Microbulbifer sp. A4B17: one gene and its partner. The protein of the gene in region 1 interacts with the protein of each later gene in a pairwise test. Links are inferred from orthologs where the notes say so. Each region holds a gene or a part of one and is shown in the gene's direction. Other genes may lie near its edges. The genes, in order: gyrA and gyrB.

What was found.
Region 2: the proteins of gyrA (region 1) and gyrB interact in binary tests that used the Escherichia coli proteins (3 or more experiments, as listed by UniProt). The link is inferred for Microbulbifer sp. A4B17 from one-to-one orthologs.

Annotation. Positions count from the first base shown.
Region 1 is NZ_CP029064.1:3,391,483-3,400,207, reverse strand. Bases 439-3,583 are described here. They hold gyrA (DNA gyrase subunit A), read left to right. Parts: upstream 439-802; coding sequence 803-3,364; downstream 3,365-3,583. Other genes in these bases: serC (3-phosphoserine/phosphohydroxythreonine transaminase), read left to right, coding at 3,532-3,583; BTJ40_RS15020 (TRZ/ATZ family hydrolase), read right to left, coding at 439-610. In the rest of the region: more of BTJ40_RS15020, read right to left, coding at 1-438; more of serC, read left to right, coding at 3,584-4,611; pheA (prephenate dehydratase), read left to right, coding at 4,658-5,761; BTJ40_RS15000 (bifunctional prephenate dehydrogenase/3-phosphoshikimate 1-carboxyvinyltransferase), read left to right, coding at 5,761-7,992; cmk ((d)CMP kinase), read left to right, coding at 8,067-8,725. UniProt on the Escherichia coli protein: A type II topoisomerase that negatively supercoils closed circular double-stranded (ds) DNA in an ATP-dependent manner to maintain chromosomes in an underwound state.
Region 2 is NZ_CP029064.1:3,630-12,304, forward strand. What follows is about bases 1-3,095. They hold gyrB (DNA topoisomerase (ATP-hydrolyzing) subunit B), read left to right. Parts: upstream 1-385; coding sequence 386-2,806; downstream 2,807-3,095. Other genes in these bases: recF (DNA replication/repair protein RecF), read left to right, coding at 1-367. Also shown: BTJ40_RS00025 (hypothetical protein), read left to right, coding at 3,145-4,923; BTJ40_RS00030 (phosphoadenosine phosphosulfate reductase family protein), read right to left, coding at 5,015-5,695; BTJ40_RS00035 (GNAT family N-acetyltransferase), read right to left, coding at 5,836-6,267; BTJ40_RS00040 (class I SAM-dependent rRNA methyltransferase), read right to left, coding at 6,429-7,589; BTJ40_RS00045 (GlxA family transcriptional regulator), read left to right, coding at 7,874-8,675. UniProt on the Escherichia coli protein: DNA gyrase negatively supercoils closed circular double-stranded DNA in an ATP-dependent manner to maintain chromosomes in an underwound state.

The DNA of each region.
Region 1 (8,725 bases):
TTTCCAGTGTTTTATCCCCCACGGTATAGGGGGCGTGGGGTGCAAATACCACTTCAATTCGATCGTGCGCTCGGTAATCATCGCGTAACGCCAATCCTTTGTGCAGGGCCTCATCGCTATTGCGGCTCCAGGGGGTTGGGGCATCCAGCACGGGGAAGGCAATATGGGCCCTGATTCCGCTCTCCCGCGCAGCAATGGCGACGGCTTCCGGAAAGAAGTACTGATCAGAAAAAGTGGTTGTACCAGAGCGCAGCATCTCGGCAATCGCTTGCCGGCTGCCGTCAGCTACAAATTGCGGACCTACCCAGCGTTGCTCTGTCGGCCAGATGTGCTGCTCCAGCCACTCTTTAAGGGGGCGGTCATCAGCGTAGCCGCGCAATAGTGTCATGGGCGCATGGTTGTGAGTATTAATTAACCCTGGAATCAGTGCGTGTTGCCCCAGGTCAACTTCATCTTTTGCCTTAAAACGAATTGAGGCCTCAGCTGTGGGTACCAGGGCAGAGATTTTGCCCTTCTCTATTGCGAGCGAACAATTTTCGTACACTTTTTTGTCGGGTACGACGGGTATGATCCAGCGCGCGTGGATCAGGGTATCGACAGCTTGTTGCATGGAGAGATATCTGGTGGCTGCTGTGGGGGTGTTTTACTGTAGCTGCAGTCATTGAGGGCGACAACTATGGTTTGCGCCGCAGTTGTATATCTCCGAGTCCTGCAGCTCCAAACATCTCAAACTATGGTAGAATCGCCCGCTTATCCCGGGCACAGTACGTACGCCCGCGCTATAAAAGGAACGCCGTAAGCCATGGGCGAATTAGCCAAAGAAATCTCTCCGATTAATATCGAAGAAGAACTCAAGCAGTCTTATCTCGACTATGCCATGAGCGTGATTGTCGGGCGCGCACTGCCGGATGTACGCGATGGCCTCAAGCCGGTACACCGCCGCGTGCTCTACGCGATGAGCGAGCTTAAAAACGACTGGAATAAACCTTACAAGAAATCAGCGCGTGTCGTTGGTGATGTAATCGGTAAATATCACCCGCACGGAGACACTGCGGTCTACGACACTATTGTGCGTATGGCGCAGCCGTTTTCTATGCGTTACACCTTGGTAGATGGCCAGGGTAACTTCGGCTCTATCGATGGTGACAGTCCAGCTGCCATGCGATACACCGAGATTCGTATGGATAAGTTGGCCCACGAGCTGCTGTCCGACCTCGATAAAGAAACTGTTAATTTTGTCGATAACTACGATGGTTCTGAGCAAATGCCGGAGGTATTGCCTTCCCGTGTGCCGAACCTCTTGGTCAATGGTTCCTCCGGTATTGCGGTGGGCATGGCCACCAATATCCCTCCCCATAATCTGGGTGAGGTGATCAAGGCTTGTCTGGCTCTGATCAATAATTCCGAGTTGACCGTCGACGACCTGATGGAGTACATCCCCGGGCCGGACTTCCCCACGGGCGCCATCATCAATGGCCGCGCCGGTATCCTGCTGGCCTACCGCACTGGCCGTGGGCGCATTTATGTGCGTGCCAAAGCAGATGTGATCCGCGATGACAAGACCAATCGCGAAACCATCATCATTACTGAGATCCCCTTCCAGCTGAATAAGGCGCGCTTGATCGAGCGTATTGCTGAGCTGGTGAAAGAGAAAAAGATCGAGGGTATCTCTGAGCTGCGCGATGAGTCCGACAAAGACGGCTTACGCGTAGTGATTGAGCTTAAGCGGGGAGAGCTGGGTGATGTGGTTCTGAATAACCTCTATTCCCAGACCCAGCTGGAAAGCGTCTTCGGTATCAATATGGTGGCCCTGGTCGATGGCCAGCCCAAGGTATTGAACCTCAAAGAGCTGCTCGAGCACTTTATTCGCCACCGCCAGGAAGTCGTTACCCGTCGTACGGTTTACCTGTTGCGCAAAGCCCGCGAGCGCGGCCATATTCTGGAAGGTCTGGCGATTGCCATCGCCAATATTGATCCGGTAATTGAGCTGATCAAATCTTCCGCCACGCCGGCAGATGCCCGCGAGGCGTTGCTGGCTAAAGGCTGGCCTGTGGGTAATGTACAGCAGTTCCTGGAACGGGCTGGTGCTGATGCCTGCCGTCCAGATGATCTGCCGCAAGAATTTGGTCTGCGCGACGACTCTTACTACTTGTCCCCGGCCCAGGCTCAGGCAATTCTCGAATTGCGCCTGCACCGCCTGACGGGCATGGAGCACGACAAGCTGTTGGCAGAATACCAGGATCGACTGGAGCAGATTGCAGAATACCTGCATATCCTCGGCAGCTTCGAGCGACTGATGGAAGTGATCCGCGAAGAACTGGAACAGCTGTCAAAAGACTTTAACGATGAGCGTCGTACCGATATCGTTGCGTCTCGCCAGGATCTGACCGTTGAAGACCTGATTACCCCGGAAGATAAGGTAGTAACTATCTCCCACGGTGGTTACGCCAAGAGCCAGCCGCTGACCGATTATCAGGCCCAGCGCCGTGGTGGTATGGGTAAATCCGCGACCCAGGTGAAAGACGAGGACTTCGTCGAACACCTGTTGATCGCCAACTCCCATGACACCCTTCTGTGCTTCTCCAATAAGGGCAAGGTGTACTGGCTGAAAGTCTACGAAGTGCCCACCGCTGGCCGAGCCTCCCGTGGTCGCCCAATGGTTAATATGCTGCCCTTGGAAGAGGGTGAGCGTATCAGCAGCATGATGCCGGTGTCCGAGTACGACGAAAATCACTTTATCTTCTTCACCACTGCCAATGGCACCGTGAAGAAAACCCCCCTCACCGCTTTTGCCCGCCCCCGCAGTGTTGGTTTGCGTGCAATTGAATTGGAGGAGGGCGATCGCCTGGTAGCCACTGCGATTACCGATGGTGAGCGCGATGTAGCGCTGTTTACCAGCGCCGGTAAAGCAGCGCGCTTCTCCGAGTCCAATGTGCGCTCTATGGGTCGTGTTTCCCGTGGTGTTCGCGGTATTCGCATGCAGGAAGGTCAGCAGGTTATCGCTATGGTTATCCCTGAAGAGGGTGGCTCTGTGATGATGGCTACTGAGAATGGTTACGGTAAGCGCACAGCTATCAGCGAATTCCCCACCAAGGGACGCGGTACCCAGGGTGTTATTGCGATCGCGGAAAGTGAACGTAACGGTGCCTTGGTTGGGGCCTGTCAGGTGCACCCAGGTGAGGAGATGATGTTGATCTCCGACCAGGGCACTCTGGTGCGTACCCGTGTTGATGAAGTGTCTGTACTTGGGCGCAACACGCAGGGGGTGCGAGTGATTCGCCTGAAGACTGGCGAGAAGCTGGTTGGTCTCGGTCGCATTGAAGAGACCGAAGATGACGGTGAAGAAAACGGTGGGGAAGAGTGACCCACCGCTCCAGACCACTAAGAAAGGCTGCGTTTATCGCGGCCTTTCTTGCCTTTGGCTCCCACGAAAAACGCTAAAGGCGCGATATCTATCCCCCTGAATGGCAGTTTGTGCGTAGACACATCTAGTTGTATTTGAAACCTTTTTTGTATTGTGGAAATCAGCTCATGAGGAAGTTTAATTTCTGTGCAGGCCCTGCCGCTTTGCCGCAGCCCGTACTGGAGCAGGCGCAAAGGGAATTGCTCGATTGGCAAGGGCTCGGTTGCTCTGTAATGGAGGTCAGCCACCGTTCTCCAGAGTTTGTTGAGGTAGCTGAGCGGGCCGAACAGGATCTCCGCGATCTGCTCAGTGTGCCGAGCAACTACAAAGTATTGTTTCTTCAGGGTGGGGCAACTGGGCAGTTCAGTGCAGTGCCCTGGAATCTTCTCGGTGCCGGCTCTACTAAAGCTGAATTTATTCATTCCGGTAGTTGGGCGGCCAAGGCGATCAAAGAAGCTCGTCGCTACGGCGAGGTAAATGTGGTCGCATCCAGTGAGGATCGCAACTTCAGCTATGCACCTGCAGCAGGCAGCTGGCAGTCGAGTGGGGATGCGGCTTATTTCCACTATACCCCCAACGAGACGATTGGCGGTGTTGAGTTTGGCTATGTGCCGGAAGTGGAGTGCCCGCTAGTGGCGGATATGTCCTCAACTATTTTGTCTCAACCGGTTGAGGTGGAAAAGTTCGGCGTTATCTATGCCGGTGCGCAGAAAAATATTGGCCCCTCAGGTATCGCTGTAGCCTTGATTCGGGATGATTTACTCGATCGCTCACTGGAAAATATTCCTCGCAGTTTGAGCTGGAAGGTGGCGGCAGAAGCGGGCTCTATGGATAACACGCCACCTACTTTCGCTTGGTACTTATCTGGTCTTGTCTTCCAGTGGTTGAAAGGTCAGGGGGGTGTTGATGCGATGGCGAAGCAGGCCGATGCTAAATCCAAAATGCTGTACGACTTCCTCGACAGCAGTGACTTTTTCTCCAGTCCGGTTGAGTACGGGAGTCGCTCCCGCATGAATGTGCCCTTTGTGTTGGCTGACGACCGCCTGGATAAGCAGTTTTTGATTGAGTCAGAAGAAGCAGGTTTGTTGAGCTTAAAGGGGCACCGCTCTGTGGGTGGTATGCGCGCGTCGCTGTATAACGCCGTTCCTATGGAGGCAGTGGAAGCGCTTGTGGCATTTATGGCGGATTTTGAAGCGCGTAAGGCTTAGATGGTTAATTCAATATTGATGATTTCTAGAGAAAGTAGATAAACAAATGGCAGAGGAAACTGTAAGTGGCGACCAGCGCCTGCTGGAGCTGCGCAATCAGATCGACAGTATTGATGGCGAGATTGCTCGCTTAATCAGTGAGCGGGCTCGCTGCGCCCTGGAGGTTGCAGAGGTCAAGAAGGCCACAGGCGAAGATGCTCTCTATTATCGGCCAGAGCGTGAGGCACAAGTGCTGCGCAAGGCTATGGAGCGCAATAACGGTCCGCTGACTGATGAAGAAATGGCGCGACTGTTTCGCGAAATTATGTCGGCCTGCCTAGCCTTGGAAGAGCCCGTCAAAGTAGCCTACCTGGGCCCTGAGGGTACCTTTACCCAGCAGGCGGCATTAAAGCACTTCGGCAATTCTGCCCAGAGCCGGCCACTGGCGGCAATTGATGAGGTTTTCCGTGAGGTAGAAGCTGGTGCCGTCAGTTATGGTGTTGTGCCGGTAGAAAACTCTACCGAAGGGGTGATCAACCACACCCTGGACAACTTTATGCACTCCAACCTGAGTATCTGCGGTGAGGTGGAGCTGCGTATCCATCATCACTTGATGATCTCAGATGTAACGCGCCCAGAGTCAATCACTCGTATTTATTCCCATGCGCAGAGCCTGGCGCAGTGCCGCAAGTGGCTTGATGCCCATTATCCCAATGTGGAGCGTGTGGCGGTTGCCAGTAATGCGGATGCGGCCAAGCGCGTTAAGGGTGAGTGGAATGCTGCGGCGATAGCCGGCGATATGGCAGCAGAGCTCTACGGGCTGAAAGTGTTGTCGGAGAAAATAGAAGATCGCCCGGATAATTCCACCCGCTTCCTGATTATTGGTACCCAGCAAGTACCTGCGAGTGGGGATGATAAGACCTCATTGATGGTATCAATGCGCAATGAGCCAGGTGCTCTGCATGACCTTTTGGAGCCGTTCCGTCGCTACAGTGTCGATTTGACTCGGGTAGAGACGCGGCCATCGCAGTCTGGCAACTGGACTTATGTGTTCTTTATCGATTTCAGTGGACACCGCGATACCCAGGGAATTGCCGAGGCATTAAAAGAAGTTGGTGACTGCGCTTCAGACTTGAAAGTGCTGGGCTCCTATCCTCGCGGAGTGCTGTGATGGCACAGGCTCAAATTGGCCGACTGCTGGTTGTTGGGATCGGCTTAATTGGGGGGAGTTTTGCCCTTGCGCTAAAAGCTGCAAGGGCTTGCAGAGAGGTTATCGGGGTTGCTCTGGAGGAGAGTGTCTGCGATGAAGCCAGGGCGCTCGGTATTGTTGATCGGGCCAGCACCAGTCTCGAGCTGGTATTGCCGCAGCTGGAGCCGGGCGATCTGGTGTTTGTGGCTGTGCCGACACTGGCGATTGAGCCTGTATTCGCGCAGCTGAAAGAACACCTGCCGGCGGGAGTCACTGTGACAGATGGTGCCAGCGTAAAAGGTAGCGTGGTGACAGCGGCAGAAAAAGTGTGGGGGAGTGCTCCAGATTTTTTGGTGCCAGGGCACCCAATCGCTGGTTCTGAAAAGAGTGGCGTTACCGCGGCGAGAGATGATCTCTATAGGGATCACCGCATTATCCTGACGCCGCTTGCGAATACAGGGGCTGCTCATTTGCAGCTTGTGGAGCGAGCATGGCAGGCCGTGGGAGCTGAGCCCCTGACAATGTCAGTGGAGGAGCACGACGAGGTTCTGGCTGCTACGAGCCATCTTCCCCATGTCATCGCTTTTAGTCTTGTGGACACTTTGGCCCACGATGCGGAAAACGAAAATATTTTCCGCTATGCGGCGGGGGGCTTCCGTGATTTTACCCGTATCGCTTCCAGTGACCCGGTCATGTGGCGAGATATTATGCTCGCCAATCGGGATGCCATCTTAAAGGCCATCGACCTATACAGCCTCAACCTTTCTTCCCTGCGCGACGCTATTGCCTCAGGTGATAGCGCTGCCCTGATGGGGGTTTTTACCCGTGCCAAAGCGGCACGGGATCACTTTACCAAAATGTTGGCAAAACAAGCGTATTCGGAATCTATGCAAGAACAAGAGATTACTTTTATCGTGCAGCCGGGCGAGGCTGTAAATGGCAAGCTCAGGGTGCCGGGGGACAAATCCATGTCGCACCGCTCAATTATGCTGGGCTCCCTGGCCGAGGGAGTTACAGAAGTTGAGGGTTTCCTGGAGGGTGAGGATGCACTGGCAACCCTGCAGGCTTTCCGCGATATGGGGGTCGTGATTGAGGGGCCGGACAATGGTCGGGTTGTAATTCATGGTGTGGGCCTTAATGGCTTGCAGGCACCGCCCGGACCGCTATATCTCGGTAACTCCGGGACCTCCATGCGCCTGTTGGCTGGATTGCTTGCCGGACAGGACTTCGACGTAACACTCACTGGCGATGAATCCCTGTCAAAGCGCCCGATGAATCGCGTGGCTAATCCTCTGCGTGAGATGGGTGCAAATATTGAGACTGGCCCGGAAGGCCGTCCGCCGCTTTTAATTAAGGGTGGTAGTGCGTTGAAAGGGATCGATTACCCGCTGCCGATGGCCAGTGCTCAGGTGAAATCAGCGGTATTGCTGGCTGGGCTCTATAGTGAGGGTCAAACGTCTACCGTTGAGCCGGCGCCCACAAGAGATCATACAGAGCGCATGTTGCAGGGCTTTGGTTATAAGGTGGAGCGGGATGGTGCTCAGGCTAAACTGGCGGGCGGCGGCTCACTGAAATCCTGTCGCATCGATGTGCCTGCCGATATTTCTTCAGCCGCATTCTTTATGGTTGCTGCAGCCATTTCTCCCGGTTCCGATATCGTGCTGGAGCATGTGGGAATCAACCCGACCCGAGATGGGGTTATCAATATCCTCCGTGCAATGGGTGGCAATGTTGAATTGCTGAATATGCGCGAAGTGGGGGGTGAGCCGGTGGCGGATATTCGCGTTCGCTATGCGCCCTTGAAGGGAATTCGCATCCCTGAGGATCAGGTGCCCCTGGCGATTGATGAGTTTCCCGCATTGTTTGTTGCGGCAGCTTGTGCAGAAGGTGAGACCGTCCTGACTGGTGCGGAGGAGTTGCGGGTCAAGGAAAGTGACCGGATTCAGGCAATGGCAAATGGCTTAATTGCACTTGGGGTAAAAGCTGAGCCAACACCGGACGGTATCGTGATCCAGGGCTGTAAAGAGGGTGCGGTATTTTCTGGTGGCACCGTCGATAGCCTGGGGGATCACCGCATTGCTATGGCGTTTGCAGTGTCATCGCTACGCGCAAAGGATACAATCCGCATCCTTCACTGCGCCAATGTGGCGACCTCATTCCCGAACTTTGCCGAACTGGCAACGGGCGCGGGTCTCAAGTTGCAGTTGGCGTGATACGGGCATTCAGGTTTGGGCGGTTGTGGTTCGCTTGAGTGCATCCGCCAGAGATGTTGAGTTGTATAGATAATATGAGTGATACAAACGGGTTGCCACCAGTAGTTACCATTGATGGTCCCAGTGGTTCGGGCAAGGGGACCATTGCAAAGCTTTTGGCTGATCGCCTGAGCTTTTCCTTGTTGGACTCCGGGGCCCTTTATCGGGCTGCAGCTTTGGCCGCACTTAATAAGGAAGTTGATCTCTCCAATGACAAGCTGCTGACCGAATTGGCGAAAGACCTCGATGTGCGCTTTATCGTGAGTGCCGGTCAGTTGCAGGTGTGGCTGGAAGAGAGTGACGTCACCGCAGATATCCGTATGGAGCGGGTAAGCATGGCCGCTTCCAAGGTCGCGGCAATTCCCGGAGTGCGGGCAGCGCTGCTGCAGCGCCAGCGGGACTTCCGCCAGGCCCCCGGCTTGGTTGCCGATGGCCGGGATATGGGCACTACCGTGTTTCCCGACGCTCCGGTCAAGGTTTACCTAACCGCCAGCGCTGAGGAGCGCGCTAACAGGCGTTTCGCTCAGTTGCAGGAGAAGGGGGTTTCTGTTAGCCTCCGCGACCTGCTGGAGGACATCCGTGCCCGAGATGCACAGGATATGAACAGAAAAGCCTCCCCCCTGGCTCCCGCTGAGGATGCGGTTGAGCTGGATAGTACGGGGGTGAGTATCGATGAAGTCCTCCGAAAAGTGCT
Region 2 (8,675 bases), 3.4 Mb from region 1 along the record:
GCGTATTGGTCCCCATAGGGCGGATATTCGTTTTACCGTAGCCGGTGAGTCGGCCCACAATATTCTATCTCGAGGCCAACAGAAGATGTTGGTGTGTGCGGTGCGCACGGCCATGGCGGAGGTAGTCTGTAGGCAGGGGGATATGCCAGTATTCCTGGTAGATGACTTGCCGGCAGAGCTGGATGACAGTAACCAACAGATTTTTGCGCATTGGGTTGGGCGTTGTGCCAGCCAGGTGCTTGTAACCGGAATTGAGGAGGGCACTACAAGCCGCCCTTGGCGGCAACTAGATGCCCCTTGGAATTGCCCGAAAGTGTTCCACGTGGAACATGGGAAGATCAGTGCCGAAGCTTCGGCCGCACAATAAGTTTAATGGAGCGAATAAATGTCAGAGCAGCAAAGCTATGACTCAAGCAGTATCAAGGTATTAAAAGGCCTGGATGCGGTGCGCAAGCGCCCCGGAATGTATATTGGTGATACCGACGATGGCACCGGTCTGCACCACATGGTATTCGAGGTGGTCGACAACTCCATCGATGAAGCGCTGGCCGGCCACTGTGATGAGATCCGTGTAACCATCCACCCGGATGAGTCCATTTCCGTATCGGACAATGGCCGTGGTATCCCGACAGAGATTCACCCGGAAGAGGGGGTTTCTGCAGCAGAAGTGATTATGACCGTCCTTCACGCAGGCGGTAAATTTGATGACAACACCTACAAGGTCTCCGGCGGTTTGCACGGGGTAGGGGTATCGGTGGTAAACGCTTTGTCCAAAGAGCTGAAGCTGACTATCCGTCGCGGTGGCAAGATCCACGAGCAGACCTACCACCACGGAGTGCCCCAGGCACCCCTGGAAGTTGTGGGTGACAGCGATACCACCGGCACTACGGTGCACTTCAAACCGTCTGAGGATACCTTCAGTAATATCGAGTTCCATTTCGATGTGCTGGCCAAGCGCCTGCGCGAGCTGTCCTTCCTGAACTCCGGTGTGCGTATTGTCCTGAAGGATGAGCGCAGTGGTAAGGAAGAGGTCTATGAATACGAGGGTGGTCTGAGTGCCTTTGTGGAGTTCCTCAACCAGAACAAAACTCCGATTAACAAGGTTCTGCACTTCCAGAGCCAGCGCGAAGACGGCATTGCAGTAGAGGTGGCATTACAGTGGAACGATAGCTTCCAGGAAAGCATCTTCTGCTACACCAACAATATTCCCCAGCGCGACGGTGGTACCCACCTGGCGGGCTTCCGTGCAGCCCTGACCCGCGGTCTGAACAGCTATATCGAGCGGGAAGGCCTGGGTAAGAAAGACAAGGTGAACACCACTGGCGATGACGCCAGGGAAGGTCTCACCGCGATTATCTCTGTGAAGGTTCCGGACCCGAAATTCTCCTCCCAGACTAAGGACAAGCTGGTTTCATCCGAAGTGAAACCCGCTGTAGAACAGGAGATGGGTCACCACTTCACAGACTACCTGATGGAGAACCCACAGGAAGCCAAATCTGTCGTCACCAAGATGATCGACGCGGCCAAAGCCCGTGAGGCGGCCCGCAAGGCCCGTGAAATGACTCGCCGCAAGGGAGCGTTGGATATTGCCGGCCTGCCCGGAAAACTGGCAGATTGCCAGCAAAAAGATCCGGCACTATCTGAGATTTACTTAGTGGAGGGTGACTCCGCCGGTGGTTCTGCCAAGCAGGGCCGCGATCGCCGCACCCAGGCGATCCTGCCGCTGAAGGGTAAGATCCTCAATGTGGAAAAAGCGCGCTTTGATAAGATGCTCTCAAGTGCCGAAGTGGGTACCCTGATTACCGCACTGGGCTGTGGTATCGGCAAGAGTGAGTTCAACCCGGATAAGTTGCGTTACCACAGCATCATCATCATGACCGATGCTGACGTGGATGGAGCCCATATCCGTACCCTGTTGCTCACCTTCTTCTTCCGTCAGATGCCGGAGCTGATCGAGCGGGGTCACATCTACATCGCCCAGCCGCCGCTGTATAAGATCTCCAAGGGCAAACAGGAACAGTACCTGAAGGATGAGGGCGCTCTGACCCAGTTCCTCACCAACGCCGCCCTGGAAGGCGCCACGCTGTTTGTGAACCCGGATGCCCCAGGGCTTTCTGGCGCCTCCCTGGAGAGCCTGGTAGGCGAATACCGCAGCGTATTGGCGACAATCGACCGTCTGTCGCGTCTGTACCCTGAGGAAGTGCTGCGCAGCATGATCTACCTGCCCAGCTTGTCTCAGGAAGACTTGCAGTCCCAGGAGAAAGTTGTGGCTTGGAGTGAGAAGCTGCAGGAGAAACTCGGTGACGAAGAGAGTGGTGGAACCCGTCGTCACGAAGTGACGGTTCAGGAGAACACCGAGCGCGGCCTGTTCCTGCCCCATATCCATATCGTGGCCCACGGTGTCGGCAGTGACTACCTGATTAACCACGAGTTCTTCGATTCCGCTGAGTACGCGTCTATATGCGCTCTGGGTGAGAAGATGGTGGGTCTGTTGGAAGAGGGTGCCTTTATCCAGCGCGGCGAGAAGCAGCACGCTGTCAGCAGCTTCCCTGAAGTGATGGACTGGCTGATGGGCGAGAGCCGTAGAGGCTACGGTATCCAGCGCTATAAGGGGCTAGGTGAGATGAACCCGGAGCAGCTTTGGGAAACCACCATGGACCCGGAGAGCCGTCGTATGCTGCAGGTAACCGTTGAAGATGCCATTGCCGCGGACCAGATCTTTACAACTCTGATGGGTGATCAGGTAGAGCCGCGCCGTGACTTTATCGAGACCAACGCTTTGGCGGTGGAGAATCTCGACGTTTAATTGCCATAAGGCTATTTTCTGAAAGTCGCACAGTAATTTCCCTCGGAAGCAAAATGGGGAGTTACTGTGTGTTATTTTTCTCACATAAAATGACTTGCAATAAATTCGATATTTTTATTTTCGCTCTATCGGAAAGTGTTGCACAGATCCGATACCTGCCCTTCCAATAAAGCCTGAAATTACTGACAAGAAATTAAAATAAACAATAAAAACTTTTAGTAAAGCTTAGCCAAGCAATACTTTTGCTGTATTTTTAAAAAGCTCAAAAACTATAGAAATCCTTCTAACTTACCTATTTTTACAAACAAACAAATAAAATTAAACGGACCACAAGACTTATGGGGAACCTCATTTCTTCTATTCTCGGCGATGCTCGCCGTTTTATAGTTGTCGGTGGTGTGATTGCACTAGCTTTATATGGTTGCACTAGCACGCAGAAATTAGTCAACTCTGAATGGTACGAAATCGAAACCGAGCACTTTCGTATCGTTACCAATGATAATCCCAAGCAAGTTGAAAAACTGGCAATAGACTTGGAACGATTTCGGATTTTTGCAAAACGATATATTAAGTATTCAGCAGATCAACAAAAGTTGACCATTTACGCCCTGGATGATCGGCTCAGCTTCAAAGGAGTCAGTGGTAGCGAGTCGTCTAGAACTATCATTGGACAATTCCATAATACTGCTTATGGGAGCTTCGCATTATTAAATCTAAACGGAAATCGTGCCCTTCCAGATAATCCCGCTCGTCAGACATTGTTTCATGAATATACGCATTTCTTAACCTACAGCGGAAGCCAGCACCTCTACCCCTACTGGTTTAGTGAAGGTATTGCTGAAGTATTTTCCACGGTAGATTTTGGTGAAAATAAAAAGTACAGCTTTGGAAAAATACCGGTTGATCGGGCGATTAGTCTTAATCGAGCGAGAGAGTTGCCACTGGATAAGCTCCTTTCAGCCACTCCTGGCTCGCTGAATTCAAGAGATACCGGAGCACTTTATGCCAGTGGATGGATGTTAGCTCACTGGATGATTTTCGATGCGGATAGAAATAAAGCCTTAAATGAATATTTGGAGGCTTATAATGCCGGCGAAGATCCAATTGCGAGCTTACCTGAAGCTCTGGGAATGACTTTTGAAGAGCTCAATGAGCAGTATAAGAACTTGCCGAAAGGTCATTTCATTTATTACGAGGGGGAGTTTTCCAATAATGGTGTAATTAAATCCCCCTCCGTTAACTTGATGGACAGTAGTGCCGCAGTCGCAGAACTGGCCTACTTTATGGCAATTTCGGAGCAGGGATCCGAAGCATTAGAAGAATATATTGTCTATGCAGATAAAAAGCAGGCCTCTAGCCCATCGTTAAATTCCGCACTGGCCATTGCTTTGACTGGTGAAGGAAATTATTCCCGCGCTGAGGAAGTATTGAATTCTATTCCGGCGAAATACCACGGAGAAACCTGGTATCTCGAAGCCCAGGCAAAAAATGATTTATCCGCAGCCTTGGCGGAGGAGGGATACCTCAGTCCCAGAAAGATGAAACGTATTCGGGATAAATATGTTCAATTAGTAAATGCCCAAGGGGAAGTACCAGCCTACTGGTATGAACTGGCGATCACAATGCAAGTTTTGGGGTATCCCCGCCAGAAGTATATGGAAATGCTAGAGCAGGCGTATTTGCGTGCTCCGAGGGAAACGGGAATTGCCTGGTGGTATGTACTGGAGCTTTACCTGGATCGAGATAGAGATCTCTTCTCAAAAGTCTCTCAACCGCTATTAATGCAAATTGCGGAAGAGGATTCGCGGGCACAGTTGCAGTCGATGCTGGATGAGTTGGAGGAGGAAGCGGGTTTGGAGTTCGAGCTTGAGATCAGTGGTTTGGGCCAATTAATGTCAACTTACAGGAAGTACTCTGGCAACAAAGCCCTGGCAATGGCTGTGGACTACCGTGGTGCATTTGTGGCGGGTTTTAGCGAAGACGGCGGCAACCAAGTAGAGGCGAATCGAAGTGCTCTTCGGGCCTGTGAAGAGCAGCGAGAGCAGTACCAGATAAGAGACCGCTGTGAACTCTATGCTGAAGGGGAAATGTTGGTTAACTCGACTAACCGTATGTAATGCTTTCCTGGGTTCAAACTAAGGTGCAAAGTCGGCATTAATAGTGCCCGCTTTGCACCTGCAAAACCCTTTATTACTGATTGTTATTGGGCTACTTTTCTAATAAAAGCCCACATTCCCGATGCTCCTCCCCCTTGGTGGGATCGAAATACACATCGTTATCGGGAAGGTCATTCTCATAAACATACTCTTCCACATCGATTTCCTTCAGGTGGAACATCGGTGCCACTCGAATAGTACCGTGGTTGCCCTGGGTGAAAATATCCAGGTTTTTACGGTGTGCATTCTGGTCGTGACGAATACCGTTTAGCCACACGTCCGGCTGCAACTCCTGCATAGCACGGTTAAATGGCTCCAATTTAACGGTCCTGGAGAAGAAGTCATGCTCAGGCGTATCCAGCTGCGGGATTCCCCCGTACACAGCGTTGTAGTGGGCTGCGGACATCTTCGGTGAGTAGGTGCGCAGGTTCAAATCGAGAGATTTGACCACGTTTTCGATATGGCGATAGGTTTCTGGGGTGTTATATCCGTGATCCACCCAGATTACCGGGATATCCGGTTTGGCGCGGGTAACCAAGTGAAGAAAGGCTATCGCCAATGGGCGGAAATTAGTAAAAACTACCGGGTTCTGAGCGTGCTCCATAGTGAACTGCATAATTTCGCTGGGCTTGGCGCCGGCGAAACGCAGGTTCATGGACCCCAGGTCCGCATCGTGATGAAAGGTGCGTTCTGGAATAGGCTGTAAAGTTTGGCTGGAAGCGTTGCGTCCCATAAAAATTCAGCGCTCAGGAAATTATGATGGGAGGCATGCTACCCGGTTCAAGAGTCGCGTAGAAACAATAAAAAGAAGTGAATCAAGAAGTTAAAGTTATAAGTAGAGTCTTTGTTGCTGTCGATGTGCTTAGTGAAGGCTTAGTCATGTGACATCACGATCATATGTTGACCATATTCGGCCTTATAGTGGCGATCTCTTTCGACAAACCCATGCTTTTGGAGAAAGTAACGTGTGCGCAGGTTTTCCCTGAGGAGTTCAGCTTGGAGGCTAGGAAGCCCCCGGCTCACCTTTGAAATCAACTGGGCACCTATGCCACGGTTTGAGAATAGCGGGCTGACGCAGAGGTAAGCCAATCGACCATCCTTTGTGATGGTAATAAATGCTTCAGCCACTGCTGCGTGACGATCAGTAAACACGATACAGCTTTTGGAGCCCAGGTGGTCCAAGCGGAATTGGTGCCTGCGGTCCAGCCAGAATCGACGGGAAAGGGAGGGGTGGGAATGAGCCGCAGCATGCAACCAGAGCTGCTCAAGTCGATCCAGGTCTGTATCTTTTACGGCTCGAAGCATAACAAGCACCATCCTGAACAATTGGGCAAATCCTAGTCAAGAAGGGCGCCATATCCCAAAAAACCGACTTTTAGGAGTGAGTACTCACATTAGGCTAGAGAAAGTGCGGACCTAGCTGTGGGGCTTCAGTCCGCAGGGGATGGTATGAATTGAAGGTGGGATTAGCCCAGATGGACGAAATGCGCCTTTAAGTAATTGGTCTCTGGGATAGCCGGGTGTACAGGGTGGTCTGCCCCCTGGCCACCGCTGGCCAGAATTGATGCCGGACGCCCCAATCGGTGCGCCGCACCGCGCACGCAGTCGATAAGCTCATCGGATTGTAGATGCATAGAGCAGGAAGCACTTACTAACAGCCCACCCCTCGCCAACAAACGCATTGCGAGTTCATTGATATGGCGATAGGCCGCCAAGCCAGCTTTGTGATCTTTCCTTCGCTTAATAAAAGCGGGAGGGTCTAGCACGATCGCATCAAACTTTTCCCCCTCTGCAACCATGCTCTTAAGGACATCCAGTGCTTTACCCTGGAAGGTTTTGAGCTTGTTGGCGAAATCATTGTGATCCGCATTGAGGGAACACCAATCCAAGGCCTGTTGGGAGGCATCTACGCACACTACTTCGGTGGCTCCACTGGCAAGTGCTTGTATGCCCCAACCACCTGCGTAAGAAAACAGATCTAACACCCTTTTGCCGTTGACCCAGCGATTTAAGAGCCTGCGGTTTTCCCGGTGATCGTAAAACCACCCGGTTTTTTGTCCCTGGTGTACTGGGGCCAAAAGTGGAACGCCGTTCTCTTCGAACGGGACCATCTCGGGTACATCTCCAAAGGCCACGGTGTGTACCAGCGGCATATCTTCAATTGCGCGCCCCTGATGATCATTGCGCAGCAGGATGCCTTTGGGGTTAACCATCTCCACCAACTTATCCACAATCGTTTGTTGGTAGCGCTCCATTCCCCAATTACTGACCTGGACTACTAAATAATCCCCAAACCTATCCACTACCAAGCCCGGAAGCCAGTCAGAGTCACCGTATACCATCCGGTAGCTGGGGTGAGAAAAGTACCGTTGGCGTTGCTCAAAAGCAGTTTGTATGCGCTCACAAACAGTATCTGTGGAAAAGCCAGAATTGCGACTGACTATTCGTCCACAAATAAGTTGGCTCGGATTTACAAAGGCTGTGCCGAGCAGTTTGCCCTGGCTATCGTGAACTTGGCACTGACTACCCGCATCAATTCCTTTTAATGGAGAGCGCTTAGTGTCCACCTCATTGCTGTAAATCCATAGGTGGCCACGCTTGAGTCGGCGCTCTGCGCCTCGATTCAATATTAACTCCACCAAAAGGGGATCTCCGTTGATGTGTACAAATTAGGGGGCAATTGTGCGGACAGCTAAGTGAAGGTCAAGCCTGCAAGCTGATGTATGGCTCGTTCGGAGCTTTAAGAACCAATAGTCACCCAAGGGTACTCATATCCGCCAAAGTTTATACGTCAGTACCGGAGAAAATGACTATCAATTTGGGGTAACAGGGTGTCTAAGCTGGCTATAACTGGCAGAATCTGGCGCCTGGAAGTCATCCTTATCCCCAGCCGTTGTGGAAAACTGCCGAGATGAATGAGCACCAACAAACACAAAATGGAGCTAGGAAAGTCGCCATGGTGGTCTGCCCGGGTGCAACTAGCCTGGATATCACAGGTCCCCTAGAGGTTTTTGCCTTGGCAAATGACCAGTTGCGCAAACAAGGGCGTTCCAACCAGGATTTCTATGATATTCAGTTGGTGGGACTTGAGTCTGGTCCGGTTACGACTTCGACAGGGGTTAAGGTTTTTATAGACCTCCCGTTTCATGAAGTTGAGGGGATTCATACCCTGTTAGTGAGCGGCATGCCACCGGACTCCTGTCAGCGCGCTTGTGCCAATAGTTCTGTTCTGGAGTGGCTGGCTGAGCAGCAGAAAAAAGTTGTTCGTATTGGTTCAATCTGTAGTGGGGCCTTGATGCTCGCCAACGCAGGCATTCTCAATGGACGTCGTGCTACGACGCATTGGGCCGATGTTCCTGAGTTGCAGGGATTCCCCCAGATAGAAGTGGATCCGGATGCCATTTTTGTCCGCGACGGTAATGTTTATACGTCGGCCGGAATTACTGCTGGAATTGATTTGGCACTATCGATGATCGAGGAGGATCATGGGAGAGGCTTGGCACTCAACCTGGCTCGAATTCTTGTTCTCTACTTAAAGAGAGATGGAGGACAGCAGCAATTTAGTGTGCGCCTGGAAAATCAGATAAACAGCGATCGTTTTGCAACTTTGATTGAATGGATGTACCAAAACATTAAGCAACCCATAACAGTGGAGAGGCTGGCTCAGGAGGCGGCGATGAGTCCACGTAATTTTGCTCGAAATTTTGTGCGAG